DNA from 3 places in the Pseudocolwellia antarctica genome. Region 3 is predicted to be linked to each of the others. Evidence: predicted binding sites of a transcription regulator. Region 3 holds the regulator's gene; each other region holds the start of a gene.
What was found. Region 3 encodes MetJ, which represses methionine synthesis genes. Its sites were predicted from a motif close to TAGACGTCTAGACGTCTA; they were not measured.
Positions count from the first base shown of each region.

Region 1: the regulator MetJ is predicted to act here: its motif matches at 6,307-6,324, upstream of serA (phosphoglycerate dehydrogenase).
Region 2: the regulator MetJ is predicted to act here: its motif matches at 3,925-3,942, upstream of metK (methionine adenosyltransferase).

Region 1 is NZ_CP187926.1:182,438-193,833, forward strand. Features, by position in the region: gene ACPUVN_RS00815 (polysaccharide pyruvyl transferase family protein) at 1-748, opposite strand, end outside; gene ACPUVN_RS00820 (Wzz/FepE/Etk N-terminal domain-containing protein) at 880-1,812, opposite strand; gene ribH (6,7-dimethyl-8-ribityllumazine synthase) at 2,248-2,712, shown strand; gene nusB (transcription antitermination factor NusB) at 2,775-3,191, shown strand; gene thiL (thiamine-phosphate kinase) at 3,392-4,363, shown strand; gene ACPUVN_RS00840 (phosphatidylglycerophosphatase A family protein) at 4,365-4,841, shown strand; gene serA (phosphoglycerate dehydrogenase) at 5,013-6,248, opposite strand; gene rpiA (ribose-5-phosphate isomerase RpiA) at 6,368-7,024, opposite strand; gene ACPUVN_RS00855 (5-formyltetrahydrofolate cyclo-ligase) at 7,204-7,800, opposite strand; gene ACPUVN_RS00860 (peptide MFS transporter) at 7,940-9,469, opposite strand; gene tviB (Vi polysaccharide biosynthesis UDP-N-acetylglucosamine C-6 dehydrogenase TviB) at 9,755-11,035, shown strand; gene ACPUVN_RS00870 (NAD-dependent epimerase/dehydratase family protein) at 11,287-11,396, shown strand, end outside.
Region 2 is NZ_CP187926.1:593,321-604,716, reverse strand. Features, by position in the region: gene ACPUVN_RS02695 (UPF0149 family protein) at 1-378, opposite strand, end outside; gene ACPUVN_RS02690 (cell division protein ZapA) at 621-932, shown strand; RNA gene ssrS (6S RNA) at 1,057-1,239, shown strand; gene murI (glutamate racemase) at 1,429-2,202, shown strand; one part of gene ACPUVN_RS02675 (IS3 family transposase) at 2,709-2,961, shown strand; one part of gene ACPUVN_RS02675 (IS3 family transposase) at 2,961-3,823, shown strand; gene metK (methionine adenosyltransferase) at 4,104-5,291, shown strand; gene rsmE (16S rRNA (uracil(1498)-N(3))-methyltransferase) at 5,841-6,602, shown strand; gene gshB (glutathione synthase) at 6,636-7,589, shown strand; gene ACPUVN_RS02655 (YqgE/AlgH family protein) at 7,650-8,204, shown strand; gene ruvX (Holliday junction resolvase RuvX) at 8,273-8,713, shown strand; gene ACPUVN_RS02645 (PilT/PilU family type 4a pilus ATPase) at 8,858-9,991, opposite strand; gene ACPUVN_RS02640 (type IV pilus twitching motility protein PilT) at 10,017-11,063, opposite strand; gene ACPUVN_RS02635 (YggS family pyridoxal phosphate-dependent enzyme) at 11,148-11,396, shown strand, end outside.
Region 3 is NZ_CP187926.1:3,409,522-3,420,917, reverse strand. Features, by position in the region: gene ACPUVN_RS14855 (transposase) at 1-71, opposite strand, end outside; gene ACPUVN_RS14850 (hypothetical protein) at 156-620, opposite strand; gene ACPUVN_RS14845 (adenylosuccinate synthase) at 1,233-2,531, shown strand; gene ACPUVN_RS14840 (malic enzyme-like NAD(P)-binding protein) at 3,179-4,420, shown strand; gene ACPUVN_RS14835 (hypothetical protein) at 4,910-5,323, shown strand; gene metJ (met regulon transcriptional regulator MetJ) at 5,334-5,663, opposite strand; gene metB (cystathionine gamma-synthase) at 5,875-7,032, shown strand; gene metL (bifunctional aspartate kinase/homoserine dehydrogenase II) at 7,103-9,568, shown strand; gene ACPUVN_RS14815 (hypothetical protein) at 9,627-11,054, shown strand; gene argE (acetylornithine deacetylase) at 11,144-11,396, opposite strand, start outside.

The sequences.
Region 1 (11,396 bases), 1.3 Mb from region 3:
GCATATTGAGTTTCTTTGATAGTTTGACAACTATATCATATGTTTTTGGACTGAAAGGAACACCATAAAAAAAAATATAATCTTCATTATAAAGTTTTTCACTGGCAAGAGAATCCCATTCACAAATATCTACTAATAAAGTGGGATCTGCAACAATACTAAAATCCTTACCACTGAGTTTATCTAACCACTCTTTACCATTAACTTCTCTTACCGATAAACTATGAAATGAATTAATATATTCTTTATATTTATTTGTATCAATATTGCTTGTTAGTATATTTTTTCCACCAAGACTTGGCGCATATGATATCTTCTTAGAGTTTGAAGAAGAAATAAAAGGAAGAAAATAGGCATCATCAAAGTCAGTACAGTTAACATTCCAAATCTGATCGCTTCCACAAATAACATAATCATATTTACCATCTAATTCAGATAAACTATCACAACTATCATATGAGTTATCAGTTAAAACAAAATGTTCTGAAATAAACTTTTCAAAGTCATCAAATCTGCTTTTTATAAGAGGGTAAAATATAAAATTTAAAATATTCTTTATTAATATTTTATTATTATCAATTCTAGGAAATATAGAATACATGTTTTGTTGCTCTTTACTAGAAAAATCAATAATCTCGACATCAGCATTAAATCTGTTAGTAAGTATATATTGTAACGCATATGTTTGTAGCATTGAGCCAATATTGTGTGAGGCATGATATGTAATAACACCAATTTTAGTTTTCATTTTGTTCCAATTAGTTTGTTTAGTTAGGATTTTATAAATGTTAATTTAACCATACTTAAGATAGTTATTACCAATATTCAGGTATTGGTTAGTATGTAACATTGAAAAGTCAAGCATTATTATACTGGTAACTACTGCTTTAGCGTTATAAAATAACGAATCAAGATAAATGAGATTGATAGCATTCCTCCAAAAATAATGCCTAATAAAATTATTAGACTTCGTTTGGGGCTATCTTTTTGATCCGGAACTTGCACTGGATCAATTGTTTTAAATATGTATTCTTTCTTTACTTGTGCGAGCATCATATTTTTTGTTTGCTCTTCTATTAGTTGATAAAATACAGTTTTCATATTACTTGTTTGTATGCTTTTCAATTCATTTTTTAAGTATTCTATAGAAGCTTTGGTTTCTTCTTTTTCTTGTTCCCGAGTAAATGTATTTATTTCTTTTATTAATAGTGCTAACCATTGTTTAGCTAATAAAGGAGAATAAAATTCGAGGTTAATAGTAATTAAAGATGTTTTTTTATCCTGTGACACGGATAGTAGGCTAGAGAATTTCTTGTATGTATCCCATGGCGTAGGATTGGCTGTTTTTGATAAGTCAAGCCATTTTTTTTGTTTTTCGTCATATAACTCATTGTTCAATATCAAAGAATTAGTTGCTTTGTCCCATTTTTTAGAAGCCATTAATGGCACTATTAGATCATGCTTTTTGATGAAATTCTCTATAAATGAACGTGATTCTAATGTAGCTAATGCGATAGATGTTTGATCGCCACCACCACCACCACCTAAATTGATACCTGCTAAACTAGCCAACCCACCAAACTGTCCAGCTAGTGCGCCAAGCCCACCACTTCCGCTCTGCGATGAAACAGGAGATAGTAGTACAGAAGCTTTATAAACGTCGGGTTTTGAAAGGGCATAAAATACTGAGGCTACAGCGAATACAAAGGTGATGGCTATAATAATAAACTTACCTGCCCAAATGGCACGCCAAAGTTCGGCTAGGTCAATTTCGTCGTCTTCTACTTGAGAGGGGTTGTATTCTTGAGACATAGAAGCGGTACTTTCCTTGGTATGTTTATTTTTCTATTTACTTAAACGCTATATTTTGGAAATTAACGTTTAACATTAGAAAATCTTGCAGTTATTAGATGATTTGTGGAGCATATGCCCACAAAAGATTGGCTATTATAAGGTAATGCTTTTGAAATTGTAAACTGTGTTTAAGTAAATAAGTGTAAATGAAGCTTTATCTTTCTTTTTATCTTTATTATCGTGATTTTTATGGTTATTTGATGTACTAGTTTTGTTTGGTGGCGGCATGTTGAATCAGTATCGTTTCAATTAGTTGTCTATATTTTCAACTTGGTTGGTTAATTTATAGAATTATGTTGCTACCCATTGTTGAACATTTAAATAATAAACGAGTACCTAAATCTTCTGATTTTTGATAGAATCGCGTCAATTTTTTACCGATAGGATTTTTCCATGAACGTAATCGAAGCTAATTTTGATGCTAAAGGCAAGAAAGTTGCCATTGTTGTTTCTCGTTTTAACAGTTTTGTTGTTGAGAGTTTATTAGAAGGTGCGGTTGATGCACTTAAGCGTCACGGTAATGTTGCAGATGAAGATATTACTGTAATTCGTGTACCTGGTGCCTATGAATTACCTGTTGCCGCTAAACGTGTTGCACAAAAAGGTGGCTTTGACGCTATTATTGCTATTGGAGCGGTAATTCGTGGTGGCACGCCTCATTTTGATTTTGTTGCGGGTGAATGTAATAAAGGCCTAGCGCAAGTTGCTATGGAATATACCTTACCTGTAGCTTTTGGTGTTATTACTACCGACACTATTGAGCAAGCTATTGATAGAGCTGGTCTTAAAGTCGGTAATAAAGGTGCAGAAGCTGCATTAAGTGCTTTAGAAATGATTAATGTTTTAGAGAAACTATAAGTTTTATCTTATATTTTTAATGTTAATCGTTAGTCAATTTTTATTTATATTTGGATATACCTGTGAAGCCATCACCTAGAAGAAAAGCCAGAGAGTTAGCTGTTCAAGCTGTTTACTCTTGGCAGTTAAGTCAAAATGCTGTGAACGAAATTGAAACTAATTTTTTAGTGGATAATGCGGCACGTCGTTTTGATATCCCATTTTTTCAACAATTATTCCGTGGTGTAACATCATCAGTTAGCGAATTAGACGCAATAATTTCTCCTCATGTTGATCGACCAATTGAAGATATTGATCACGTTGAGAAAGCCGTGATCAGAGTTGCTATTTTTGAATTGAAAGAGTGCCTAGATGTACCTTACAAAGTTGTGATCAACGAAGCGATTGAACTTGCTAAATCTTTTGCTGCTGATGATAGTCATAAATTTGTTAATGGTGTGCTTGATAAAGCGGTTAAGTTAATTCGTAAAGAAGCTTAATCTTTATCTGTTTGTTATCGCTTATATATAAGCTTTGCAGTATGAACTTCACTGTATGATTTTAATCTTATAAAGCTAACATTATGTTAGCTTTATATTTTCTATTCTTGCCTATAGTTTTTTATAAAAGTATTTGAGCATTACACCTATTTAATACATTTATTTACTGATGTATTAAACAATTATATTTGAATATTTCCATGAAAGAATTTGATTTAATTAGCCGTTATTTTTCACAACAAACAGCTAAACGTAAAGATGTCGTTTTAGGTATTGGTGATGATTGTGCTTTATTAGCTCCTGCTGAAAACCAACATATTGCCGTTACAACCGATACTTTAGTTGCGGGTGTACACTTTCCTGAAAATACATCACCTCGAGCGATAGGTCATAAGGCTGTTGCTGTTAACTTATCTGATCTCGCCGCCGTAGGTGCTGAACCTACTTGGATTTCACTGGCACTTACTTTACCTAATGTTGATCAAGAATGGATATCAGAATTTTCCATTGGTGTTTTTGAGCTATGTGAATACTATAATGTTCAATTGGTGGGGGGCGATACTACCCAAGGCCCACTGAGTATTACTATTACTGCCCAAGGTATTGTACCTAAAAGTAAGTTTATTCGTCGTTCAACAGCTAAAGCGGGTGATTGGCTTTATGTGACCGGTGAATTAGGTGATGCAGCATTAGCATTACAAAATATTCAAGGCAAGGTTGGTTTAGCTGAGTCTGTTAAAGGGCAAGTTTTACAGCAATTAGATTACCCTAAACCTAGAGTATTAGCAGGGCAGGCATTAAGAGATTACGCTACTTCTGCTATTGATATTTCAGACGGGTTACTAGCTGATTTAGCGCATATATGTAAAGCATCTGAAGTGGGCGCTAAAGTTATCTTAGAAAACGTTCCTATCTCTGCTGCTATGCTTGAAACTCTGGGAAGAGAGAAGGCGATTGAATTAGCTGTTAGTGGTGGTGACGATTACGAATTGCTATTTTCTGTATCTGAAGATAATAAAGTAGGCATGGAAACAGCTTTGTCTAATTTAGGTATTCCTCACACGTGTATTGGTCAGTTAAATCGCCAAGAAACTATTACTACGGTTTTAGATGGCGAAAAGGTTATTCTAAATGGTCAAGGTTTTGAACACTTTGCTGAGTCTGTAGAATAAAATGACTGAATCAAAAAAAGAAACGGTCAAATTTACCCTCTCAAATCCTATTCATTTTTTGGCTTTGGGTTTTGGTAGTGGTTTAAGTCCTAAAGCTCCTGGTACTTTTGGTACTGTGGCGGCTATTCCTGTATTTTTATTATTCACTTTTTTTACTCCTTTAATATATGCCATTGCCACTTTAGTTGTGTGTATTGCGGGCATTTATATTTGTGGAAAAACAGCTGAAGATGTTGGTGTACACGACCATGGTGCAATTGTTTGGGATGAGATCGCAGGTTATTTGATCACTATGTTTCTTGTTCCTGTTAGTTGGCAGAGTATTTTAGTTGGGTTTATACTATTCCGCATTTTTGATATTTTTAAGCCTTGGCCTATTTCTTATTTAGATAAATATGTACACGGTGGCTTTGGTATTATGATTGATGATGTTGTAGCAGGTTTAATGGCGTTGGCTTGTATGCATTTGATTTTTTGAAGCTTAGATTTAATAGCTAGGTTCTAGGGTTAGATTTTAAGGTTAGAGCTTAAGTTTATAAATGCCTGTAATCAGTATGCAGTTCACGTTATTTAACACAATATTCAGCACAAAAAAAGGTAGACATAATGTCTACCTTTTTTGATTTTACTGTTTATTTTTAAACTGGTTTTAGTGAAGTATTCTAGCTTTCATTGTACCTTCAATTTTCTTAAGCTCTTTAAGAGCAACAGCACTATCTTCTGTTTCAATATCTATTACAACGTAACCAATTTGATCGTCAGTTTGTAAGTACTGAGCGGCAATATTAATATCTAATTTAGTAAATGCTAAATTAATTTTATTTAAAATACCTGGTTGGTTTTGGTGAATATGTAAAAGTCTGCTTCTACCTTTACCACCATGGCTTGGTAATGATACTTCAGGGAAGTTAACCGCTGATAAAGTTGAACCATTGTCTGAATATTTAGCTAATTTACTTGCTACTTCTAAACCAATATTTTCTTGAGCTTCTTTGGTACTACCGCCAATATGAGGCGTTAAAATTACATTGTCGAATGCGCGTAATGGAGACATGAATTCTTCATCATTACCTTTTGGCTCAACAGGGAATACATCGATAGCAGCTCCAGATAGCTTCTTACTTGCTAATGCATCAGCAAGTGCATCTATATCAACTACTGTACCGCGTGATGCGTTAATTAATATTGCACCATCTTTCATGTTAGCGATTTCTTCTGCGCCAAACATGTTCTTAGTTTGTGGGTTTTCAGGAACGTGTAAGCTTATAACTTCACACTCTTGTAATAATGATTCAAGTGATGATGCTTGGCTTGCATTACCTAATGGCAGCTTAGTTTCAACATCGTAAAACTTAACTTTCATACCTACAGTTTCAGCTAAAACACCTAACTGCATACCAATGTGGCCGTAACCAATAATACCTAACCTTTTACCACGTGCTTCAAATGAACCTGCAGCTGATTTATTCCATTCGCCACGGTGTGCTTGTGCGCTTTTTTCAGGAATGCCACGAAGTAATAATAAGGTTTCACCTAATACTAGTTCAGCAACTGAGCGAGTATTTGAGAATGGAGCATTAAATACCGGAATACCTAAACTTTGAGCAGCTTTAGTATCTACTTGGTTAGTGCCAATACAGAAGCAACCGATAGCGACAAGTTTTTTAGCATGGCTAAGTACTTTTTCATTAAGGTTTGTACGCGAACGAATACCAATGAAGTGAACATCAGCAATTTTCTTAATTAAGTCTTCTTCCGATAAAGATGTTTTTATGTATTCGATGTTGCTATAGCCTTGTGACTTAAGCTCTTCCAGTGCGCTTTCATGTACACCTTCTAACAATAAAATTTTAATCTTTTCTTTAGCGAGTGAAATAGTACTCATGATATTTAAATTCTCTTAATGATTGGGTTTAGCCAGTGGCTAACAAAATTTAAAGTTTTAGATGGCTAGCCATCTAAGTATGTGTGTAAATTAACATATAGCTTATAAACTCTAAAGGGTTAATTTATGATTTTTGCACCTTCAGGTGTACCAATGATCAAAGTGTCTGCAGGTCTGTTGGCAAACAATCCATTGGTGACAACGCCTACCAAGGCATTCAGATCATTTTCTAGTGCTTTAGGATCTAATATTTTAAAGTTGTGTACGTCTAAAATTACGTTGCCGTTATCGGTAATTACGCCAGTGCGGTAAACAGGATCTCCACCTAGCTTTACTATTTCTCTAGCAACGTAGCTTCTTGCCATTGGGATAACTTCAACAGGGAGAGGGAAGGCGCCTAAAAGCTTAACTTGTTTAGAACTATCGGCAATACACACAAAGGTTTTGGCTACAGCGGCAACTATTTTTTCGCGTGTTAATGCTGCGCCGCCACCTTTGATCATGTGCATGTGAGCATTTATTTCATCTGCACCATCTACGTAAACATCAATTCCGTCTACGTTATTTAAATCAAATACTTCAATGCCTAAAGCTTCAAGTCTTCTGGTTGAATCTTCTGAGCTTGAAACAGCACCAATGATGCGATCTTTAATTGTGCCTAGCGCATCGATAAAATGGTTTACAGTTGAACCAGTACCTACTCCAACAATAGTGTCATCTTTAATGAAATCTAGTGCTTTGATAGCGGCGGATTTTTTCATTTCATCTTGTGTCATGCTAAGCCTTATATAAGTGCGAACAAATATAACTATTTTTGATCAACACTGAATGGGCTCAGCGAAGTTTCAAACGCTATATATGAGTAACTAGTGGGACAATTTTTGTGCGCGAATTATACACTATTCACTATTATAAAAGCGATAGGCTTATAACATTATGATGGGGATTTATTAAATTAAAATTGATAGTTTTTTGTTGGTGTTATTAACTCTGGGATAGGAATGTCCCAACATTCTGTTGGAATAGATTGAACTAGCTGACAGTTATGCGCTAAACCTATTGGGTAAGGGGTCGCATTTTTGTTTTTTTGATATTGCTCGAACCAGCTTTGTAGTGTTCTATCATAAAAGCCTCCGCCCATACCTAATCGTGCGCCAGTTTCATCGAAAGCGACAAGAGGCGTAAAAATGATATCAATGTTTTCTATGTGTTGAATAAGGTTAACATTCAATTTAGGTTCAGAGATCCCGAAACGGTTTTTACACATTTTTGTTTCAGGTGTGTATTTTAAAAAGAGTAAATGACCTTTACTAAAAGGGTGAATAACAGGTAAGTAAACGTCTTTGTTGTTAGCCCAACACCATTCAATAAACGGTATAGTGTACAGTTCACCATCGTTGGCTAGGTAAATAGCAATATGCTGTGCTGAAAGTATTTTAGGGTGAGTGGTTAATTGCTCTGATAGCTGAACAGCTGCCATAGTTTGTGCATTATTACTGAGAGCTAAGCGCTTTTCTCTGGTGGTTTTTCTGAGTTGATTTCTGTTATCCACAATAAGCCTATTTTCACTGTTGGATGTATTTTGTTGAAGGTAATAAATAGTATATAAAGATTAATCCGCCTAACAATAAATAAGCAATTTGCTGTTAGGTGGATTTAAGTCATTCACTTATACAAAAGTGATTTTGAACTTAAGCTGTTTGAGAAACTTCTTTTTTCTCTTGCTCTTCGCTTTCAGCAAGTAATTCCCAAAATCTAGTCTTAAAGCCAAGTATTAATACTACAATACCAACACCAATACTAAATACACTGATTTGCATATATAACGCTGGAATTTGATCAAGATTATTTGGATCAAAGTTACCTGCTAATAAACCAGATATGATGTTACCAATAGAATAAGTTAATACAAATACACCCATCATTTGACCTGCAAAACGCTTAGGCGATAACTTACTTACTGCACTTAATGCTGTTGGGCTAAGTATTAATTCACCTACTGTGTGTAGGAAATAAGTAGCTACTAACCAATAAGGTGCTACTTTTAATCCAGATGCTGCATATTGAGCGGCAAAAAACATAACAATAAAACCTGTTGCCATGATAATTAAGCCGATAGCACATTTTAAACCGTAAGCTGGAGTAACTAACTTTTGACCTAACTTCATCCATAAAGCGGCAAAGAAAGGTGAAAGAATAACAATAAACATAGCGTTAGTTGACTGAAACCATGCAGGAGGAATTTCAAAAGAACCAATCATTCTGTCGGTATAATCGCGAGCAAATAAATTTAGTGACGACCCCGCTTGTTCAAAACCAGACCAAAAACATGCTGATGCAATACAAATTAATAATAATGCTCCTAGTCTTAACCTTTCACTTTTAGTTAAATTACCTAAAAAATAAATAGCTGCGTAATAAACAACAAAAATAAGTGTGAATACTATCGCTGTGTACTGAGCTAAAACAACAGGCTCAATCGTTATTACACCCTGAAAAACCATGGTTGTAACTGCAGCAACAAGTACTAAGAAGCTTGCTATTGCTATCCAAGATAGTTTAGCGCCTTTAGGTGATAAAGGTGAAACAGGTCCATCGCCTACTTCATTTAAATTAGGAGTAGTAAGTTTATATTGAATTAAACCTGCACCCATACCTATAGCGGCAGCACCAAAAGCCCAATGCCAACCCATATTAGTTGCAAGATAACCACATACAATATAACCAATGAAAGAGCCTAAGTTGATACCCATGTAATAAATGGCGTAACCAGCATCGCGGCGTCTATCTTTTGGTGAATATAATTGACCTACCATGGCGCCAATATTAGGTTTAAGTAAGCCAGTACCTATAATGACCAATATTAAGCCGATAAAAAATGTATTGTCGTTAGGTATAGCTAAAACAATATGGCCAAGCATGATGATGATACCACCATACCAAATGGCTTTTTGACCACCTATTAATCTGTCAGCAATCCAGCCACCAGGTAGCCCCATAAAATAAACACTACCTGTGTATAAACCATAGATAGCTGAAGCTGATAAAACCGTTAATGCTAATCCACCTTCTTGCAGGGTTGCTGTCATAAAAAGAACAAGTAGGGCACGCATGCCGTAGTAACTCATTCTTTCCCACATCTCTGTGAAGAACAGAGTTGTTAATCCTACTGGGTGTCCGAAAAACTTTGTATCTTTAATTTCTTGTGATGATAATTCCATTCACATTACCTTTTATTATTAGCTGATCTTTGTATAAAAAATGTTGAGGTTGAAGATTTTAGCTTCAACGTTATCGAAAATGTACCATTAAAATCTGTTATAAAATAGTAACTAGAAGTCAAATTCGAAGGATTAACAGCAATTTTTAGGTTTTATAAGTACTAATGTTTAATTAAACACCTATCTATATGGTTTAATTCAGTGATATAGGTTTATTTTGATTATTGTTTAATAGTAATATACGGGCAATTATTAAGAGTTATAACAAGCGGGTTAACAAAGTATATGTCACATTCATTAAACGATGTAAAAATTGGAATTATTGGTTTAGGTTATGTGGGCTTGCCTTTGGCTGTAGAGTTTGGCAAAAAATACCAAACAGTGGGTTTTGATATACATGAGAAACGTATAACAGAATTAAAAGCAGGGCATGACTTTACACTAGAAGTGTCTTCAGAAGAGTTAGCTGATTCAGCACATATTAGTTACTCATGTAACGTTGACGACTTGAAAAGCTGCAATGTTTATATTGTTACTGTACCAACACCTATAGATAAACATAAGCAGCCTGATTTAACGCCGCTGGTTAAAGCAAGTGCTATGTTAGCTAAAGTGCTCTCCAAAAACGATATCGTTATATATGAATCAACAGTTTATCCAGGCGCTACAGAAGAAGTTTGTATTCCTGAGATAGAAAAGCATTCAAGCTTTGTTTTTAATCAAGACTTCTTTGCTGGCTACAGCCCTGAGCGAATTAATCCTGGCGATAAAGAACATCGTGTTACTAATATCTTAAAAGTGACTTCTGGCTCTACTGAAGAGATAGCTGAGTTTATTGATCAATTATATGGCTCAATTATTACAGCAGGTACCTATAAAGCTTCTTCTATTAAAGTTGCTGAAGCCGCTAAAGTGATTGAAAATACACAACGTGATTTAAACATTGCGCTTATTAATGAATTAGCTGTAATTTTTAACAAATTAGGCATTGATACTGAAGAAGTATTAAAAGCTGCAGGTACTAAGTGGAACTTCTTACCATTCCGTCCTGGTTTAGTTGGTGGTCACTGTATTGGAGTTGATCCATACTACTTAACGCATAAAGCTCAAGCGATTGGTTATAATCCTGAAGTTATTCTTGCGGGTCGTCGTATTAATGATGGTATGGCTGAATATGTGGTTTCTCAGCTAACTAAAACCATGATCAAACGTAAGTTACAAGTTAATGGTGCTAACGTATTAGTGATGGGCTTAACGTTTAAAGAAAATTGCCCTGATGTACGAAATACTAAAGTTGTAGATATTTTATCTGAACTTAGCGAATATCAAATGAATGTTGATGTTTATGACCCTTGGGTAAATCCTGCGGATGCTAAACATGAATACGATGTAGATTTGATTGCTGAGCCAGAAGCAGGTAAATACGATGCGATTATTTTTGCGGTTGCTCATCATCAATTTAAAGCTTTAAGTAATAGTGAAATTAAAGCCTTAATGAAACCTGAACATGTTATTTATGATTTAAAATATATGTTAGATATGGATTTTTCTGATATTCGTTTATAAGCTGTATTTATAGGTAAAGTTCAACCTATGCCTTTAATAAACCAAATATTTACATTGTAGATATTTGGTTTTTTTGTTTTTAGTTTCAAGATGATTTCAAGTTATTAGACTTTTGCTATACGTTTTTATCATTAGCATAATAAGCCTGAAATTAATTCAGCTATAACTTTCCTACTTAAAATCTCTCTCTTATTAATGTTATACTCTGTAGATGAATTAAATAATTTAGTTCGGGGCAGATGGAAAACTCAATGAATCGATATCAAGAAGTACAAAGCAACTTAAAGAATAATTCGAAGAAATGGTTAATTACAGGATGTGCAGGTTTTATTGGATCGAACCTACTTGAAACCTTATTACT
Region 2 (11,396 bases), 1.7 Mb from region 3:
TAATTTAGCTTTGTTTTTTTGTTGTAAACCAAAACCTAAATTAAAGCCTTGTACCCAATGCCCTAAGCCATTAGCTCTTTCCATAATAGTTTCATCATCATCAGGGATCATAATTTGAAAACTATAAGAATCGTCTAAAATATTTTTCCAAAGATCATTAAACATCTCTTTAAGACAATTTTTAACGGCAGTTGGAAAACCTTCACTGTTATTCAGCATATCGTTAATAACAATCATGTAGTCTGAGTCTTCAAAAATATAACCAGCGGATACTAAGCCAGTCATAACGCCATGAACTTCCGCGGCGTGCATTTCAACACTTTCACTCGTTAAAACAGCTTGTACAGTAGCAAAATCTAAGGTTGTTTGATCAGTCATAAAATTCATTTAATTTGGTTAATTTTCTGCTGTATATCGTAACATTCGCGCTATCTCGATGCTAGCGACAAGCTGTAAATGTTAGTTACATTTGAACAAACCATACCTTGCATCGAAGCTGTAGCATGATTATAGTTGCACGCTATGATTTAAAATAACTTTTTTAGCAATACAATAGAGTAAATGCGGTTATACTCCCTATAACGGATAACCCCGCATTATGGATAAACGAGAATAAAACAATGAGCCAAAACACAGTAACGATAAACGTTGCAAACAAATCACTCAAAATTGCGTGTCCTGTAGGGGAAGAAAGTGCTTTATTGGCTGCGGCTCAAGAATTGACTGTACGCTTTAATAAAATTAATGAAAATACTTCTGGAAGCTATTCTTCTGAACAATCTATGATGATGACGGCATTAAACTTATCTTATGATTTATTAATTGCTAGAAATACCGCAGAAAAAGAAAAACAAGCCTTACAAAGTAAAATAGAACTTCTTCAATCAACTATTGAACAAGCTTTATCTACTGCAGATATAGAAAAATCTTAAGCTAATTATCGACCAACACCATAAATATTGGCTAAAAAACACCTAAAAAGTCCAAATAAACAACACTTAACACTCACTTACAATAAATTACTTAATACCTTCATAAACTTTAGCTATACTAAAGGTGTTTCTGGGGTGTTTGTATGTTGACTATGTCCCTGAGCCGATAAGTTTTAATTCAGGAAATTGATTAAACTCTATTGTGCAAGCCCGGCTCGTATCGGGAAGCCTACGGTTTTTATGATATTTCCGCCCTGAGCACCCGGTGTTCATGGGCTGAAGTTAGCTGCGGCACCTTGGAAACACTTATTTTTCTTCTCCCAAGTTTTCTCTGTACTTATTCTCTTCTTTTTAATTTACAATATTCGTTAATTATTCATAAACCTGCATGCAATAACTCTGTTCTCTATGGCTGTCACTCAAAAACCTTTACATACACATATGCAAAATCAAGCGCAATCAACTCAAGCGATTGGGATATTTGATTCTGGCGTGGGTGGTTTGTCTATTTTCAATTGTATTAAAGAGCAGTTACCAGAAGAGACTTCTCATCTATGTTGCCGACTCTTTATATGCACCTTATGGTGATAAGTCAGATGAAGAAATTATTGCGCGTGTAAATATTATTGCAGACCAGCTTATTAGCCAAAATTGTAAAGCCTTGGTTATTGCCTGTAATACCGCAACCGTTATCGCGATAGATCAGTTAAGAAAACGTCTTAGCATTCCAATCATTGGTGTTGAACCCGCAATAAAACCCGCAGTAATTAAAAGTAAAAATAAACGTATTGGTATTTTAACCACACAAGCAACGGCAAAAAATCAGCGTTTTTTAGCTTTAGTAGATAAATATAAAGGTAACTCTGAGGTTTACATTCAGCCCTGCCCTGGTTTAGTTGAGCTGATAGAAAGCAATCAACTACATTCAACAACCTTTGATAACTTACTTAATAGCTACCTTGAACTTATTACAGATAAACAAATAGATACTTTGGTTTTAGGCTGTACTCATTACCCGTTTTTTTCAGACAAACTTAAAGATTTTCTTAGTAGTGATATTGCGATTATGGAAACCGCCTTACCTGTTACTGAACAATTAAAGCGCCAACTGATTCAACATGAATTAATTAACCAAACAGTAGAGTTAGTTAAAGCTTCTAAAAGCCAACCTCAATATCAATTTTTTAGCTCGCAAGCGAATAACGATTTATCCGCATTAATGTCTGCCTTATTAAAAACAGCAATCAATTTATTACCGCTAGATCAGTAATCTAAAGTTCAAATAAGTAAAAGCCTTCAGGTTTCAATCAAAATAGATAAAAGCCTCACAACCTCTATTAACACAATGATAAATAGAGCGTTACGTTAATCGCCAGCTAAATAAAAAACGAATTATTATACCAAACGGATTAATTTATTGCTCACTTAGCGAGAATTTAAAGGCTTAGAGGCACAGGTTCATAGTTCCAGACTGAACCTAAGCACCTACATCCATGTAGGCGAGGCATTGATTGAAGAGAATGGTTATTCTCGGTAACTGCTCCTGCGTTACCCTAATGTCCTACATCCATGTACGAACCTTGTCAAAATCAATAACGCGGCATATGAGCCTTTAAATTCTTGCCCTTCGGGAGCTCATTAGCAAACTGATAACATCACAAAATTAAAAAAATATAGAATAACTATGTTTAATCAATTTTGCTTGGTAATCCCCCCGAAAAATAATCGAAGTCAAAAGTAGAATTTTCTCGTATGCTTAACCGCAGGAGATCATTCATGAAAAAAGCACATTTTAGTGACAGTCAAATTTTAGCCATTTTAAAGCAAGCCGAAAATGGCGTACCTATTCCCGAACTATGTCGTGAACACGGCATGAGTAACTCATCGTTTTATAAATGGCGCTCTAAGTATGGCGGCATGGATGCCTCACTTATGGCAAGAATGAAAGAGCTAGAAGATGAAAATCGGCGCTTAAAAAAGATGTATGCCGAAGAGCGTTTAAAGGCTGAAATCATTACGGAGGCCATGGCAAAAAAGTGGTAAAGGCTTCTGAGCGCAAAGCGATGGCTAAAGTAGCAATTCAAAGCCATGACGTCAGTATTAGCCAAGCATGCCGTGCATTCTTAATCAGCGAAACCTGTTATCGTTATCAGCCTAAACTTAATGACGATAATGAGCTTATCGCCGACTTGCTGTTAGGTTTAGTGCAGAATCAACGAAACTGGGGGTTTGGCTTATGCTTTTTATATTTGAGAAACGTAAAAGGCTATCACTGGAATCATAAGCGCGTTTATCGTATCTATCGTGAACTCGAACTGAATATGCGAATAAAGCCTCATAAACGGCTGAAACGTGAAGTTCCTGAGCCATTAGCAGTGCCCGAAGCGATGAATGAATGTTGGTCGATGGACTTCATGCATGACCAATTATCAGATGGAAGGAGTTGTCGCTTGTTTAATGTGATTGATGACTTTAACCGGGAAGGTTTGGCAATAGATGCTGATATATCATTGCCCGCAGAGCGTGTGATCCAATCACTTGATAGGATCATCGAATGGCGTGGTAAACCTAAACGTATACGTTCTGATAACGGACCCGAATATATTAGTCATAAACTTGCAGCTTGGGCATCAAAACACGATATTGAATTATGTTTCATTCAGCCAGGCAACCCACAGCAAAATGCTTACATTGAACGTTTTAATCGAACGGTGAGATATGATTGGCTAAGCCATTATATTTATCGTGATATTGAAGAATTACAGAACAGGGTCACACAATGGTTATGGACTTATAACCATGAGCGACCTAACATGGGAATTGGTGGTATAACACCAATTCAAAAACGCAAACTAACACAGAGAAAAACGTCTACTTTTGAATTCCATTAAAAATGGGGGGATTACCGCTTGTTCTAAGCTTGCTAATGTAGTTCTAAGTTGCTCAATAAATTAATCCGTTTGGTATTACATAAGCTATTACTAAATAATTTAAGACGTTTAGCCGTCTAGGCGTAAATAATTCTATGAAGTTAAACTGTAAACAGGTAAACTTGTCGAAAATTTTTACCAAATTAATACGCTATTTTTCTATAGTTCGACTAAATTAAACGTAATTAATTGTAAGTCTATTTAATAGAATATACGTCACCGAATAAATTATTGAGGTTTTATGTCTAAACACTTTTTCACTTCAGAGTCTGTATCTGAAGGCCATCCTGATAAAATTGCAGATCAAATATCTGATGCTGTACTTGATGCAATAATCACACAAGATAAACACGCACGTGTTGCCTGTGAAACTATGGTTAAAACAGGTGTTGCTATCATCTCTGGTGAAGTTTCAACAACAGCATGGGTTGATCTAGAAAGAATCACTCGTGACGTTATTAGTAATATTGGTTACACCTCGTCAGACGTTGGTTTTGATGGTGAAACTTGTGGCATTATGAATTTAATTGGCCAACAGTCTCCAGAAATTGCTCAAGGTGTAGACCGTGCAAAACCTGAAGATCAAGGTGCTGGTGACCAAGGTTTAATGTTTGGTTACGCAACTAACGAAACTGAAACATTAATGCCTGCTGCATTATACTATTCTCACCGTTTAGTTGAGCGTCAAGCTGAAGCACGTAAATCAGGTATTTTACCTTGGTTGCGTCCAGATGCTAAATCTCAGGTAACTTTTATCTATGAAGATGATAAGCCAGTAGCGATTGATACTATCGTTTTATCAACTCAGCATAACCCTGAAATTAAACAGGAAGATTTACACGAAGCGGTAATGGAAAACATTATCAAGCACGTAATTCCTGAAGAGTTATTAACAAAAGACACTAAATACCATATTAACCCAACGGGTAAATTTGTTATTGGTGGTCCAGTTGGCGATTGTGGTTTAACAGGTCGTAAAATTATTGTTGATACTTATGGCGGCATGGCTCGTCACGGTGGTGGTGCATTCTCAGGTAAAGATCCATCGAAAGTAGACAGAAGTGCAGCTTACGCTGGCCGTTATGTTGCTAAAAATATTGTAGCTGCAGGTTTAGCTGATCGTTGTGAAATTCAAATTTCATACGCAATTGGTGTTGCTGAGCCTACTTCAATCTCTATCGATAGTTTCGGTACAGGTAAAGTAAGTGAAGAGAAACTTGTAGAGTTAGTAAGAGAGCATTTCGATTTACGCCCTTACGGCATCACAAAAATGCTAGATTTGTTACACCCAATGTACCAACAAACAGCGGCTTACGGTCACTTTGGTAGAGAACCTTATGAAATGACAGTAGGTGATGACACCTTTACTGCATTCAGTTGGGAAAAAACAGACAAAGCTGAAGACTTGCGTCGTTCTGCTGGTTTGTAATATCAAAACTTAGCTCGCTTAATATCAAGTTAAGTACCGAGCTACATAAAAAAGCTTTCTTCGTGAAAGCTTTTTTTATGCCTGCCGTTCTATATAGGTAGTTAGCTAATACCAAACGGATTAATTTATTCCTCACTTAGCGAGAATTTAAAGGCTTAGAGGCAAGGCATTGATTGAAGAGAATGGTTATTCCCTTGTCAAAATCAATAACGCGGCATATGAGCCTTTAAATTCTCGCCCTTCGGGAGCTCATTAGCAAACTGATAACATCACAAAATTGAAGAAATATAGAATAACTATGTTTAATCAATTTTGCTTGTTCTAAGTTTGCTAATGTAGCTCTAAGTTGCTCAATAAATTAATCCGTTTGGTATAACAACGATTATTATAAATAGAGTCAAGATTACTCATTGAAAAAACACTCTTTTGCCCCTATCTTGGTTACATCAGTTATTTTTAATTAACGCCTGTGATGTATAAAGCTTATTTATCTTATATCAGCATAAATAATACGTTTTTAAATACAGAGCGCTTGAGTACAAAGCAAACATGAGAAACCCAAGGATTTATCAAAACACGCCTCTTAGTATTGGCGAAATAGTCGACCTAAATGACGACGCTTTTGGTCACACAGTGCGTGTTTTACGTTTACAAAATGGTGATAGCGTTACTCTTTTTAATGGTGAAAACCTGAGTGATAATAGCAGTTCGGCTAGCTATGGTGATTTTGAAGGTGAGTTAGTCAATGTCAGTAAAAAAAGTGCTCAAGTACTTATAAAAAGCTTTATTGAAAATTCGGTTGAATCACCTCTAAATATTCATCTTGGTCAAGGTGTTTCACGAGGCGACCGTATGGACTTTACCTTACAGAAGTCAGTTGAATTAGGTGTAAATACCATCACACCTCTTTTTACAGAACGTTGTGGCGTAAAGCTTTCAGGTGAAAGATTACAAAAGAAAATAGACCAATGGCAAAAAATAGTGGTTAGCGCATGCGAGCAAAGTGGTCGTTGCGTTGTACCTATAGTGAAGCCCGCTATTCAATTAAACGAATGGTTAGCTCAAGAAACATCAGCATTAAAGCTAAACTTACATCCTAAAGCTCAGCATTCTATTATGAATCTACCGAACGATAATGACCGTGTTAGGTTATTGATTGGTCCTGAAGGTGGTTTGAATGATGAAGAAATCTCGCAAGCAAATAATGCGGGCTTTATAGATGTATTATTAGGACCTCGTGTTCTGCGTACTGAAACTGCAGCTTTAACAGCTATTACTGCTTTACAATGTCGTTATGGCGATATCAAATAAAGCGATACATAACGAATTAAATTAGGAAATAAAATGACAATTAAACTTGGCGTAGTAATGGATCCAATTTCACAAGTTAATGTGAAAAAAGACTCATCAATGGCAATGATGTTTGAAGCACAAAGACGCGGTTACGAAATTTATTACATTGAAATGGACGATTTATATTTAGATCGTGGTGTATGTCGTGCTTCAGCAAGCATAGTTAAAGTATATGATAACCCTGACCATTGGTATGATTTAGAAGAAGCTAAAGATATCGCGGTAAGTGAATTAGACGCTGTATTGATGCGCAAAGATCCTCCTTTTGATACCGAGTTTATTTACGCTACTTACATGCTTGAACGTGCTGAAGTTGAAGGCACGTTAATTGTTAACAAACCACAAAGCTTACGTGATTGTAACGAAAAACTATTTACCGCTTGGTTTGCTGATTTAACGCCAAGAACACTAGTAACTCGTAGCAACAAACTTATTCGTGATTTCCATAAAGAAGAAAAAGATATCATCATCAAACCATTAGATGGCATGGGTGGTTCATCAATCTTTAGAATTGGTCCTAATGATCCTAATGTAGGTGTTATACTTGAAACGCTCACCAACCATGGTAGCCAATATGCAATGGTACAAGAATATATGCCGCAAATCACTGATGGCGACAAACGTATTCTTATCGTTAACGGCGAACCTATGCCTTATTGTTTAGCGCGTATTCCTGCAAAAGGTGAAACACGTGGTAACTTAGCTGCAGGTGGCAGAGGTGAAGCTAGACCGTTAAGCCCATCAGATAAATTGATTGCCGATACCATTGGTCCTGAATTGAAAAAACGTGGCTTATATTTTGTTGGTTTAGACGTTATTGGCGACAAAGTAACAGAAATAAACGTTACTAGCCCAACCTGTATTCGTGAAATAGAAGCCGCCTACCCTATTAATATTTGTGGTAAGTTAATGGACGCTATTGAAGAAAACATTCGCAAAAAGTAATAACAGACTCTAAATTGATAAGTAGTCCCTAACGTAAATAATATTAAATAAGTTAACAATATGACTAATTTTGAAAATCAATTGCTTATTGCAATGCCTTCATTAAACGACTCTTATTTTGACCGAAGCGTTATTTATGTGTGCGAGCACAATAATGAAGGTGCGATGGGACTCATTATTAATTTACCTATTGATATGACCTTAAATGAGCTCTTAGCTCATATTGAGGCTGATGTAGAAGAAAACCCAGTAATGCATCAAAAAGTGCTTACGGGCGGTCCTGTGTCAACTCAACGTGGCTTTGTATTGCATAGCCCACAAAAGGGTTGGCAGAGTTCATTATCGCTGAGTAGCGATGTTATGATCACAACATCTAAAGACATTTTAATGGCATTAGGTACAGAAAGTGCGCCTGAACAATTTTTAGTGACTTTAGGTTACGCTGGTTGGAGTCCTGGACAGTTAGAAGAAGAGATAAAAGAAAACTCTTGGTTAACCATAGATGCCGACAACGACATTTTGTTTAATACACCTATTGAACAACGTTGGAAAAAAGCTACAGAAAAACTGGGTATCGATATCGCTCACCTTTCTAATGATGTAGGCCACGCTTAGTGTTTATTATTACTAAGCTCTCCTCTCATTTTTTCAAAAACAAAACCTCTTAAGCGACAACATAATTTATGGCAAAAAATACTCCCATCGGTCAACGTACTGTTATCGGTTTTGACTTCGGTAAAAAATATATTGGTGTTGCTGTTGGTCAAGAAATCACTGGTAGTGCCACGCCATTAGGCAGCGTAAGAGCCAACGATGGTATTCCTCATTGGGATAACGTTAATCAATATCTTAAAGAATGGCAGCCTGATTATATAGTGGTGGGCTTACCTTTAAATATGGATGGCACCGAGCAGCAACTCACCTTAGATGCTAAAAAGTTTGGGAAACGCTTATTTGGTAAATTCGGTATAACCGTTGAGTATCAAGATGAACGCTTAACAACGGCTGACGCGAAAGAACAGCTATTTTCTCGAGGTGGTTATAAAAACCTTAAGAAAGACAATATAGATGCAGAATCAGCCAAGCTTATTATCGAAAGCTTTTTTGAATCAATGTACGGATAACTTAACCTTCTTAACTTTGTCTAATTCAGCTTAACTTTGTTCATTGAGCCTGACTGGCTCTTGTCTGAATATTAAAGAACAGAAATAACGAACACAAAAAAGGGATCTTAACGATCCCTTTTTTATTATTTATTATACGTTTTGTTAGTATCCGTCTTCTTCTGGTTCTAATCCAGCTAAAGTAACACCAGACAAAGCACCTGAACCGCCTTGATCATTACTACGTAATTTAATCATTAAGCGTAAATCATTTGGTGAATCCGCATGATGAAGCGCATCAGCATAATTAATTTGACCTGATTGGTATAAATCAAACAATGCCTGATCGAAAGTCTGCATACCTAATTCTTTAGATTTATGCATAACTTCTTTAACGCCACCTATATCACCTTTCTTAATTAGCTCGGCGATAAATGGTGAATTTAATAATATTTCAATCGCAGCAACACGACCGTTACCATCAGTAGTCGGAATAAGCTGTTGAGCTATAATACCCCGTAGATTTAACGCTAAATCAAATAATAATTTACCATGCTGGTCTGCTGGTACTAAATGCATAATACGGTCAATCGCTTGGTTAGCGTTGTTAGCATGCAGTGTTGCGATACATAAATGACCTGTTTCAGCAAAACTTAACGCATGTTCCATGGTTTCTCTGTTACGGATTTCACCAATAAGAATAACGTCTGGCGCTTGTCGTAATGAACTCTTCAAAGCTGCATCAAAACTTACGGTATCCAAACCCACTTCACGCTGAGTTACCATACATTTTCTGTGTTCATGAACAAATTCCACAGGATCTTCTATGGTAAGAATATGCCCATGAGAGTTTTGGTTACGGTAACCAATCAATGCTGCCATTGATGTAGATTTACCTGTACCTGTACCACCCACAAATAATACTAAACCACGTTTAGACATCACTACATCTTTTAAAACAGATGGTAAACCTAAATCATCAGCTTCTGGTATGTCGGTAACAATTCGACGAATAACCATACCTGCCATATCACGCTGCCAAAATGCAGATACACGGAAACGACCAATATCATCAATAGAAATAGCAAAGTTACACTCTTTCTCTTCTTCAAATATTCGTTTGTTTTTATCAGTCATAGCGTCGTGAACCAAACTTAATGATTCTTCTGCTGTTAAATAATGTTCATCAATAGGCGTTAAATCACCATTAATTTTTGCACTAACGGGTAATTTAGCTGTAACAAACATATCAGACGCATCTGCAGCAACCATTTTGGATAGTAATTCATTAAAATTCATTTAAACGCCTTAATGATTGTTTGGATTAATAACCCGATGAGAATTGATTCTTATCAGCCGCTTTTTCTCTTGCAGCTTCACGTGTGATTAAACCTCGACTAACCAAGTTTTGTAAACATTGATCCATGGTTTGCATACCGTGCGACATACCCGTTTGAATAGCTGAGTACATTTGTGCAATTTTATCTTCACGTATCAAGTTACGAATAGCAGGAACACCTATCATAATTTCGTGCGCAGCTACTCGACCACCGCCAACCTTTTTAATAAGGGTTTGTGAAATTACAGCACGTAAAGACTCTGATAACATTGAACGTACCATAGATTTTTCTTCACCTGGGAATACATCAATAATACGGTCAATAGTTTTAGGAGCAGAAGTTGTATGTAGCGTACCAAAAACTAAATGACCTGTTTCTGCCGCTGTCATTGCTAATCGAATAGTTTCTAAATCACGCATCTCACCAACAAGAATAACATCTGGATCTTCACGAAGCGCTGAACGTAATGCAGCTTCAAAGCTTAATGTATCGCGATGAACTTCACGTTGGTTAATCAAACACATTTTATTTTCGTGCACAAATTCTATTGGATCTTCGATAGTAAGAATATGATCGTGTTTGCTACTGTTAATGTAATCAACCATAGCCGCTAGCGTTGTTGATTTACCAGAACCCGTAGGACCCGTCACTAACACTAAGCCACGTGGCGTATCAGAAATTTCACGGAAAATATCAGGACAACCTAAATCATCTAACGAAAGAATTTTACTTGGGATAGTACGAAATACAGCTGCAGGACCACGGTTCTGGTTAAAAGCGTTAACCCTGAAACGAGCTAAATTAGGAACTTCGAATGAAAAATCCACTTCTAGCTTTTCTTCGTAGTCTTTGCGTTGTTTGTCGTTCATAATATCATAAACTAACGCGTTAACGTCTGCGGCATCAAATGCCGGTATGTTTAACTTTCTAACATCACCATCAACACGAATAGAAGGTGGAGTACCCGTTGATAAATGTAAATCTGACGCATTATTTTCAACACTAAATGCAAGTAATTCGGTAATATCCATACAGACCTCTTAGCTATGAACAATTCGAGAGGTAACTCGAATAATAGTTCGAATAATTAAAATTAACAGTTTGAAACAATTTATATGACACTCATTAAAGATAATCTCGCGGCTATTGAAGCGCAAATTTCTCAAGCATGTAAACTGTCTAATCGTGAATCTAACGAAGTGACATTACTTGCTGTAAGTAAAACTAAACCTAATGAACTCATTGAACAAGCTTACGCAGCAGGTCAACGAGATTTTGGTGAAAGCTATGTACAAGAATCTATTGAAAAGGTAGCACAACTTTCACATTTGTCTGATATTTGTTGGCATTTCATCGGGCCTATT
Region 3 (11,396 bases):
AAACTTTTACCATCACCTAAGCATGAAATTAAACCAGCAGCACCTATATAACTAACACCTTCGAGCTTCATCAATCGCTTACATGGCTCAGATTGATTAACTAATTGCTTTAGTTGTAATGTGATTGCTTGATAATGATTTTCTGTTGTTTGATATTACTGCCACAAAATCATGAGTAATTGTTTTATAGGTATGGGTAAATGACTAGATTCTGGAGAGATAAAATAACTAATAGATTCTCTCAATGATTTTTTACCAAAAGGAATTGTTGCTCCGTATTCAAAGCATAAAGCTCGAATATGATTTCCTAGTGACGTTGTTGCTCGGTCAAACCATTTTCGACTAGTCTGAATTGCCTGAATGTTTTGTTGCGATAATGTTTTTACTTGGCAAAAGGTCATACCTAATTGAGCTGAGGCTACAGCAATTCCAACGGCATCATTGGCATCCGTCTTTTGATTGCTGATATAAGGTTTTACTTTTTTAGGGGCCATTCCTTTAACTTCGTGACCAAAAGACTCTGCTGTTCTGGCCCAATAGTGAAAACTAGCACAACCTTCCATTGCTACTACGCAGGGTAGTGAGTTAGCGAGTAGTTCTTTAGTCTTTTGCGGCGACATGACTTTATTGAATAAGATCTCACCGTGCTTGTTTACTTTACATACTTGAATTACTTTTTTGCTAAGTCGAGTGATATTATTGTACGCTTACTCATGTATGGACTCCTTTTGTTTTAGTCGACACCAATCTATAACTGTAGAGTGGTGGAGTCCATACATCGAGTTCAGGTTAATTAACTTAACTACAAAAATATGATTTATTTAACAAATAAGCTTTTTATATAAAGAAGTAGGCTTCGAGCTGAAAAAAAATTGGCGTGGTGCCATTTGATACTCAATCACTTGTGCTAGTAAATAAAGATAAAACTAATTGGATATAGAGCTACATTCAATATTTTCTGACTTTCCTCTTTTTAATATGTTTTTAAATTTTTATTCAAAATTAGATTTATTCATCAATAAATAATTAATTTATCTTAGCAAAGGTAAATGGCGTCAATAGGTTAAATACTTCACATAACTTGTTCAATTTACAAGTTATAACCTTTAATTCTAATAAATATTATTTTGTTTATTTTATCATCTTCAGGAAAACTGCCATTTAGTGCTTGGACTGTGTTTTCATATTTGATAGAATCCTCGCCTAATTTTTTCTATTAAAAATTTTCTAACATGGGTAAAAACGTTGTAGTTCTAGGCACTCAATGGGGTGACGAAGGTAAAGGTAAGGTAGTTGACTTACTTACAGATAAAGCTAAATACGTAGTTCGTTATCAAGGTGGGCACAATGCGGGTCACACTTTAGTTATCGACGGTCAAAAAACAGTATTACATTTAATACCATCAGGTGTTTTACGTGAAAACGTGAAATGTTTAATTGGTAACGGTGTTGTTTTATGTCCAAAAGCATTAATGACTGAAATCGGCATGTTAGAAGATCGCGGTGTACCGGTTAGAGAGCGTCTATTAATTAGTGATGCTTGTCCTCTAATTCTTCCTTATCACAATGCTTTAGATGCAGCTCGTGAAATTGCCCGTGGTAATAAGCCGATTGGTACTACAGGTCGTGGTATTGGTCCAGCGTATGAAGATAAAGTAGCTCGTAGAGGTTTACGTGTTGGTGATCTAATCAATGCTGAAACATTTGCTGAAAAGTTAAAAGAAATTATGGAATACCATAACTTTGCATTAACTCAGTATTATAAAGTTGAAGCAGTAAGCTACGAAGAAGTACTTGCTGATGCATTAGCTGTTCGTGACGTAATCATTAATATGATTGCTGATATCCCTGAACTTTTAGACCAATCGCGTAAAGCAGGCGAGTCTATTATGTTTGAAGGTGCTCAAGGTACTTTATTAGATATCGATCACGGTACATACCCTTATGTAACTTCATCTAATACAACAGCGGGTGGTGTTTCTACTGGTTGTGGTTTTGGTCCTCGTAACCTTGATTATATTCTAGGTATTACCAAAGCTTACACTACACGTGTTGGTTCAGGTCCATTCCCTACGGAATTAGATGATGAAATAGGTGAGCACTTAGGAACTGTAGGCCATGAATTTGGTGCTACTACAGGTCGTGAGCGTCGTTGTGGCTGGTTTGATGCCGTAGCAATGCATCGTGCTGTTCAAATTAATAGTATCACAGGCTTTTGTTTAACTAAGCTTGACGTACTAGATGGTTTGAAAGAACTTAAAATCTGTACAGGTTATAAGAAACCTTCAGGTGAAATTATTACTGTTTCTCCTACAGCTGCAGAAGGCTACGAAGAAATTACACCAGTTTATGAAACTCTACCAGGTTGGAGTGAACAAACTGCAGGTGTAACTAAGCGTGAAAATCTTCCAGCTAATGCTATTGCTTACATTAAGCGTATTGAAGAAATTACAGGTGTTCCAGTTGATATTATCTCTACTGGGCCAGACCGTAACGAAACGATTATTTTAGTTAATCCATTTGATGAATAGTTAAACTGTTCTTCATCTTCAAAAAGCTACTCATTTGAGTGGCTTTTTTTATGCCTAAAATTTATCAGTAGAATAATTACTTAACCTGAACTCTGGATAAGCAGTTATGTCTAATATTGTTATTTACCCCTCTAACGTCGTTGCCTGAATGGATGCAGGTACTTAGTTTTTATCGGGAATAAAAAAACTGTATTTTTATTGCTAATAGCCAGCTATTAGTCAAGAAAAATGTTCTTGTTATAGAATTAAATTCCAACATTAGGAGAGTAATAAATCATTTAAACAAATGGTGTTGCAATAATTTACTTATAAAGTATTGAAAATCACTATTTTACAAAACCCATTATTCAGAGTTCAGGTTACTTACTAAGTTTTATGCATTGTAATTATTCATTTTTCCTAATGAAAAAAGTAGATCACTTAATTAATCAAATTGGTATAGAAGCTTATAAATAGAAGCCTGCAGTGAAGGTAAGGTTGTAATTATGGGTTCTATAGAGTTTATAAGTATTGTATATAGTGAAACACTATTTAAATTACAGGGTCATTGGTGATTTTTCGTGTTATTTTATTCAGATAATAATAAACCGTAATTTTTGTACCTTAGTATGTAATATTACATCCCACTTTTATAATTAGGACATTCAATGACAGACTTTCGCCAACAAGCACTTGATTATCATCAATATCCAACTCCGGGTAAAATTAGTGTAGAACTTACAACAGCAGCAGAAACTAGCCTAGATTTATCATTAGCTTATAGCCCTGGTGTTGCGGAACCTGTAAGAGAAATTGCGAAAAACCCTGACGATGTTTACAAATATACAGGTAAAGGTAATACCGTTGCCGTTATCACTAATGGCACAGCAATTTTAGGTTTAGGCAACTTAGGGCCTATGGCGTCAAAACCTGTAATGGAAGGTAAAGCATTATTATTTAAACGTTTTGCTAATATTGACTCTTTTGATATTGAAGTAAAGCATAATACCGTTGAAGAATTTATTAACACAGTAGCTAATATTGCTGACAGTTTTGGTGGTATTAATTTAGAAGATATTAAAGCGCCAGAATGTTTTGTGATTGAAAAAGCCTTGATAGAACGCTGTAAAATACCAGTGTTTCACGATGATCAACATGGCACGGCTATAGTAACAGCGGCAGGTATGATCAATGCATTAGAAATACAAGGTAAAGATATATCATCAGCTCGAATTGTTTGTTTAGGCGCGGGTGCTGCAGCTATCGCTTGTATGGAGCTTCTTATTAAATGTGGAGCTCAGCGTGAACAAATATACATGTTGGATACTAAAGGGGTTATTCATACTCGACGTGATAATTTAAATGAATACAAAAAGCTATTCGCTAACAATACTGACAAGAGAACATTAGAAGATGCCATTGATGGTGCTGATGTATTTGTTGGTGTTTCAGGACCGAACTTATTAACAGCTGAACATGTAAAAATGATGGCAAACAATCCTGTTATATTTGCTTGCTCAAACCCAGATCCGGAAATAAAACCTGAACTTGCCCATGCGGCACGCAACGATATTATTATAGCGACAGGGCGTTCAGATTATCCTAACCAGGTAAACAACGTTTTATGTTTCCCGTTTATTTTCCGTGGTGCGTTAGATGTTCGTGCTAGAACAATAAATGATGAAATGAAAATTGCCGCAGTACATGCAATAAGAGCCTTAGCTAAAGAAGAAGTGCCTCAAAAAGTATTAGATGCAAGTGGCGTAACTAGCTTAGTCTTTGGTAAAGAATACATCATACCTAAGCCTATGGATCCTCGCTTATGTGCTAATGTAGCTCAAGCAGTTGCTAAAGCTGCGGTAGATTCAGGTGTAGCTGCTTTAGAATATCCGGAAAACTATATGCTTTAGACATCACCAAACCGTGTGATTAGTTGTAAATATAATTAAGGGCGTAAGCCCTTTTTATTTGTATTAAATCTGAATAATATATTTTCGGGTTTTGGTCTTAGGGCTCTAAATAAAATTCATCTATCAATGCTCATGCATAAGTAACCTGAACTCTGGATAAGCAGTTATGCCTAATATTGTTATTTAACCCTCTAACGTCGTTGCCTGCATGGATGCAGGTACTTAGTTTTTATCGGGAATAAAAAAACTGTATTTTTATTGCTAATAGCCAGCTATTAGTCAAGAAAAATGCCTTGTTATAGAATTAAATTCCAACATTAGGAGAGTAATAAATCATTTAAACAAATGGTGTTGCAATAATTTACTTATAAAGCATTTAAAATCAATGTATTACAAAACCCATTATCCAGAGTTCAGGTTAAGTAGCAAAAAAATTAATTGTTTTGTATATAATAGAGCTAGGTATACATCAACGTAAAGTATTGAGTAATGGAAGAAACGTTACCTATAACTATTAGTACCAGTGAAAGTTTAGCAAAACGCTATAACAAATTAACGAGTGTGGTGAACAAGCAAGAAGCTCAAGTTAATTTTCAAACGTTGGCGGCGGGTTGGTATGAAGATGAAAACAACATTACCCAACTAAATATGATCTTAGTAGGTAATGATGAATACCTGCAACAATTGGCGCTTGAGAGTAGTGATGATAAAACCGAGATCTCTGATGATGTAATGCTTTACATCAATCAAACTCAGTTAAAGTGTCTTATCGCGATAACAGATGCTGAAATGGAGTTACTAGATAAACAGCCCAAAGTATTATCAGGCTATATATCAATTAAAGTGAAAAAAGTGATTAACGAAATTGCTGAAAAACAAGGGTTACTCGCGTTACCCTTGTAAACTTTTGTGCTTAATCATCTTCAGTATCATAAGCACTAAAGTCAGTAATACCTTTAGCTTCAAGTATTTTACGAACACTTGCAGGTAACTTCTCATTATTGTCTTTAGCTAAATCGTTATCGTCTGGTAAAGGTTGACCAGTAAAAGCATGTAAAAATGCTTCACATAATAATTCACTGTTAGTTGCATGGCGAAGGTTATTAACTTGGCGACGAGTTCTCTCATCAGTTAATACCTTGAGAACACGTAAAGGGATAGATACAGTGATCTTCTTTACTTGTTCGCTTTTTTTCCCGTGTTCGGCGTATGGATTAATATACTCGTCATTCCACTCTGCCATAAGTTCTACACCTTTTATAAAGAAACATGTTATTGAAGGTAAAAATCAATTACATAGATAATAAACCAATTTTACTGTTTGTGAGCCTTGAGTCAATAACGAATGTGTAGAAGTTTAGAAGTCTAAAATTTCTTGACCAAATATAGTAAAGCGTTTAGAGTTTTAGACATCTAAACATCTATTTAAAAATGTACGCACAGCTGGAGTCAAAATGACCAAGAAAAGTATGGCAACAATAGCGGCAAGGGCTGGTATTAATAGCGATAAACAACATGTTGGTGTAGTGCCAGCAATACATTTATCAAGTACGTATGCATTAAAAGGCTTTAACCAAAAGCGTGATTACGATTATTCACGTACTGGAAACCCAACACGTGCAACTTTTGCGGGTGCAGTAGCTGAGCTTGAAGAAGGTACTAAAGGTATAGTAACCAGCACAGGTATGGCAGCAGTGCATTTAATTTGCCAATTACTAACAACTGATGATTTGTTAGTTGTGCCTCATGATTGTTACGGTGGCAGCTATAGATTGTTTACCCATTTGGCTAAAAAAGGTAACTTTAAACTCATTATTGTTGATCAAAATGACGATGCAGCTTTAGCTGATGCTTTTACACAAAAACCTAAGTTGGTGTTAATCGAGTCACCAAGTAACCCATTATTACGCATTGTTGATATTGAAAAAGTAACAAAAGCAGCACATGACGTTGGTGCCTTGGTTGCTGTAGACAATACGTTTATGTCACCACTTTTACAAAAGCCGTTACTTTTAGGTGCTGATATCGTTTTTCATTCAACAACTAAGTATATTAATGGTCATAGTGATGTGGTCGGTGGTGTTTTAGTCACTAAAGATGAAGCTTTAGGTGATGAACTCGCTTGGTGGGCAAACTGTATTGGTATTACAGGATCACCGTTCGATAGTTATCTTGCTTTACGTGGCTTGAAGACTTTGCCAGTAAGAATGAGACAGCATCAAATAAACGCCGATAAAATAGCAAATTTCTTGAATGAGAATGATGCGGTAGAAGTTGTGTATTATCCTGGTTTAGCTGATCATCCTGGCTACGAAATTGCTAAAAAGCAACAAGTAAGCGCTGGCGCTATGATGAGCTTTGAAGTAAAAGGTGGTGTTGAAGCCGTTAAGAAATTATTTGAAAACTTAAATATGTTCACCTTAGCGCAATCGTTAGGTGGTGTTGAAAGTTTAATTAGTCATCCATCAACCATGACACATGCAGGTATGGAAATTTCAGCTCAGCTAGAAGCGGGAATTACACAGTCGTTAGTACGTCTTTCAGTTGGTATAGAATACGTAGACGACTTAATTGAAGATTTAGAGCAGGGGCTTTTAGCCTGCCAAAAATAATAATCACTTATCTACAGTTGTTAACACTAAAAATAAACAGCTGTAGAATTAAATATTCTTGTTGGTATAAATGAAATCAGTAAACGAAATAGAACAACTAGTTAGTGAAAATAATCAGTTAGCAAAACATGCTATTCATGTACATAAATTTGGTGGCAGCAGTTTAGCTAGCGTCGAATGTATCGAGCGTGTTGTTAACATTATTAAAAACCATTGTAAGCTTAATGACTTTGTAGTGGTTTCTGCTAATGGTAAAACGACTGATGCTTTAGTTAATATATACCAACAAGCACTTGATGCTTCTGCTGAACTTGACGCTTCTATTCATGGGCTTCAATTAGCTCAGCAATTGCTGATTAATACCTTACTTAAAAGCCATTCAAAACAGCTAATCACATTACTTGAACAAGACATCGAGTTATTAAAAGCTTGGGTCGTTAATACACCTACTGATGATAAAAATATCGAGAAAAACGAAGCTAACATTCTTGCTTTAGGTGAGTTATGGTCAGCACGTTTATTGTCAGCTATATTAAGTGAGCGAGTATGCCCAAGCTACTTTGTTGATGCGCGCGACTTTCTTGTTGTTAATAACGACCAAGATTGTGTGGTTGACGATAGCTTAAGCCAGCAGCAATTTTCAGTTTTATTACAAAACGAAAAGCTAGCCGTAGTTACAGGTTTCATTGCTAAAAATGCAGCAGGGGATAACTGTACTTTAGGTCGTAATGGCAGTGATTACTCAGCAACTATTGTTGCCTCGTTAGTGGGTGCATTACATGTCACCTTATGGACAGATGTTGATGGTATTTACAGTGCTGATCCACGTATTGTTCCGCTAGCAAGAAAGCTAAACCGTTTACCTAATGGTGTAGCAAGAGAGCTAGGACGTTTAGGCAACCCTGTATTGCATGCTAAAACGCTACAACCGCTCGAAAATCATAGTGCACACTTACATATTGCTAGCAGTTTTGATCCAAATACTAGCGGCACCGAAGTGGGACGCTTTGGTCAAATTGCTAAATCTGAATTATCGGTTACTTATCTTAATGACCTAATCATCGCGAAATCAGTCAGCTTAACAGGCTCGTATGGTGAACAAGCCATTAAACAATTTTCAGCTATTTGCTCTGATATCAATGCAGGCTTTATTGTTATTACGCAAAACAGACAAAAAGCTTTAAGCCAATGGTTAGCAAGTCATGATACTGAAGTATCTTTCACGCCTGTTTCTATCATCGCTATTGTAGGTCATGAAGTGGCAAAGCATGGTGATGTAAAAGCTCAATTCAAACGCGCCTTAAAAAACTACCAAACTATGCATATAGTTAGCTCGACTAACGAACATAGTTTAATTGCTGTTTTACCACATTCTTGTACAGGCGAGACGGTGAATAATGTTCATCATGATATGACAAAAGACGCTCGCCATATTGGTGTTGTAATTGCTGGAGTTGGTAATATCGGTGAACGCTTCTTAGAAATGTTACCTGCACAAATGGAGCGTATACCTGCACTTGAGAATGTTCATTTAGTAGGATTAGTTAGTTCGAAAAAAGCCATTATTAGTCGTGATGGAATTGATGCAACCCAAGCTTATGAGCTTTTTCAAAAAGAAGCTACGCCGTACAAAAAAGAAGATTTATTATCATGGTTATCTAACCACCCATACGATGAACTGATTGTGGTTGATATTACGCCGAGTGAAGACTTTAGCTTGTTATACCAAGAATTTTTTGAAAAAGGTATTCATGTTATCGGTGCCAATAAGTGGGCAGCATCATCGTCTACAGAGCAATACAATAAGCTTTTTAATACAGCGAAGAATAATCATAGTTTATGGTTAGGTAATACAACCGTAGGTGCTGGTTTACCTATTAATTTTGCGATCGATAACTTGTTAGAATGTGGTGATTCAATTAAAGAAATATCAGGTATATTTTCAGGGACATTATCTTGGTTATTTGAAACCTATGATGGCTCAGTACCTTTTTCTGAGTTATTAACGTCAGCGTTAGCGCAAGGCATTACTGAACCAGATCCGCGTGAAGATTTGTCAGGTCGAGACGTACAACGTAAGTTATTAATTTTAGCGCGTTTAGCCGGTTTCGAATTAGCTTTAGAAGATATTGACTGTCAAAACTTAGTACCTGAAAACCTACAAAGTTTATCAATTACTGAGTTTTTAGCTAACCTAAATCAACTGGATAGCTACTTTGCCGATAAGCTTGAACAAGCGAATAAACAAAATGCTTGTATACGTTATGTAGCGGCTTTTATTTGCGAGAGTAATAAACTTAAAGCGAAAGTAAGTTTAGAGGTATTACCTAAGAATGATGCTTTTGCAAACCTGACACCTGGCGATAATATTTTTAAAATTATTAGCCAATGTTATGAAGATAATCCGCTTATTATTAGAGGCGCTGGCGCAGGAAGAGATGTAACATCAGCAGGCTTACATTCAGATTTAGCTATAATCTGTAAAAGGTTAGCACACAGAAAACAACCCGTTAAATTAAAAGGCTCTCAGCAATAAGCTTGTGAGCTTTAGATGTTTATTTTTTAGGATGTTAAATGATTATTTTATGTAATAGATGGCTGTAAGTATTAGCCAAGATACAAATTTTACCACGAGTGTGAAAAACCTTTCACAGCAAATTTTTGGTAAAAATCCGAAAAAAGAATCTATGCTTCAATTAGCGGTAGGGTATTTTCATATCGCAAATATCCAACAGCTTGCAGCAAAAGAAGTGTCAAATAAAGCAGAGAGTGATGTAAGAAGTCATACAAGAAGTAGAGTCAAAAATCATGCTAATGATTTAATTAGACATGATTTATATCGAGAGCAAAGATATACGCAACTTGATAATCTTTGCCGAGATATTTTATTGTTATCAGAAGGTGATTCGTTTACCGAAGATAACCGTAAGTCAGCTCGCTTATTAGCAACAATACAATTGCTAAGTCCTAACGATATTAGCAAAGTTCCAGCATCTAATGAATTAAATAAACCTCTGTATAAAGCAGTATTGTGCTTAAGAGTATTAGATAAGTTATGTATTGATAACTCTATTTCAGAGCCTTATATTAAAGAACGCTTAGCTGGTATTCCTCCAGAAAAGTATGCTCGTTTCTCTTCAATTGACCCTATCTCCTATAAAGGGTTTGTAGAGGAAGTTAAAATTCCTCTGATAAAAGCCGCACTATTACAAGATATAGGAAATAACCATCCTGATGCTCAGCTGATCTTAAAAGGAAAAAGCGGTAAAGAAGATCCTTTTAGAGTGCTGAGTGTAGAAGACCGAAAAAGTTTACTGCAAATTGATTACCGAGAAACTATTAAATATCTTGTTGAAGGAATTGGTGTCGCTAAATATGTAGGTAACTTAAAAGTAGAACGAGATTACTTTGATGTAAAAGAAAAACAAAAACTACTTTTTATTAAAACATTATTAAAAGGCAGTATTAACCCTAAAAAAGGCATAGGAAACTTACTTAAAGTTCCTCAAATTTACAGCTCAATTGTTTTATCAACTAAATCAAACTACAACTACGCGCTTTTACCTAAGGTGTATCAGGCATTGTATAAAAATGCAGAGAAGGGCGTTTGCCATCATATTGTTGTTGATGCGATGCACGCGATCACAGGAACCTTTCCTTTAGGCTACGGGGTTACTTATATTGCTGAAAATACCCAAGGCGATAAACAGTATTGTTATGAATATGCCATTGTTAAAGGTTTGTACCCTGATAATCCAGAAGCACCTTTGTGTAGAACAACAACACGTAATCTATCTTTTATTTCTTTCGGGCAAGATATTGTGGTGCCTAAAGAGCGCAATTTACACTTTACAGAAGTATCTAAAAAGCTTGTAACAATAGACAAAGGACGACTGAATGAGATCTTAAGTTTGTTGTCTTCCAATCATACAGAACGAAGTAAAGATGATCTTATTCCTCGTTATTGGTTGGCGAATGAATACTTTACTACTAAGGCACATCAGAATCTGTGGAATAAATAGATAAGAAATCTATCTATTTATTGTTATTTAACGCTTCAGTGATGTGCTTTGACTTATCAATATTAAAAATAGTCTTTCTAACTTCGTATCTAATCTTTTAAGCAATATTTCTTTATCATTTGAGTCAGTAGTTTTTCAGTTTTTGTGATTTCTGACAAAGCTAAGAATTCGTTAGGTTGATGTGCCTGATCAATAGAGCCAGGTCCCATCACAATCGTTTGACAGCCTAACCCCTGAATAAATGGGGCTTCAGTTGCGTAATTTACTGCACAGCATTTATGACCCGAAAAGTGCTCGGCTGTTTCAATTAAGTCGCTGGGTTGGCTTTGTTCAAAACTAGGT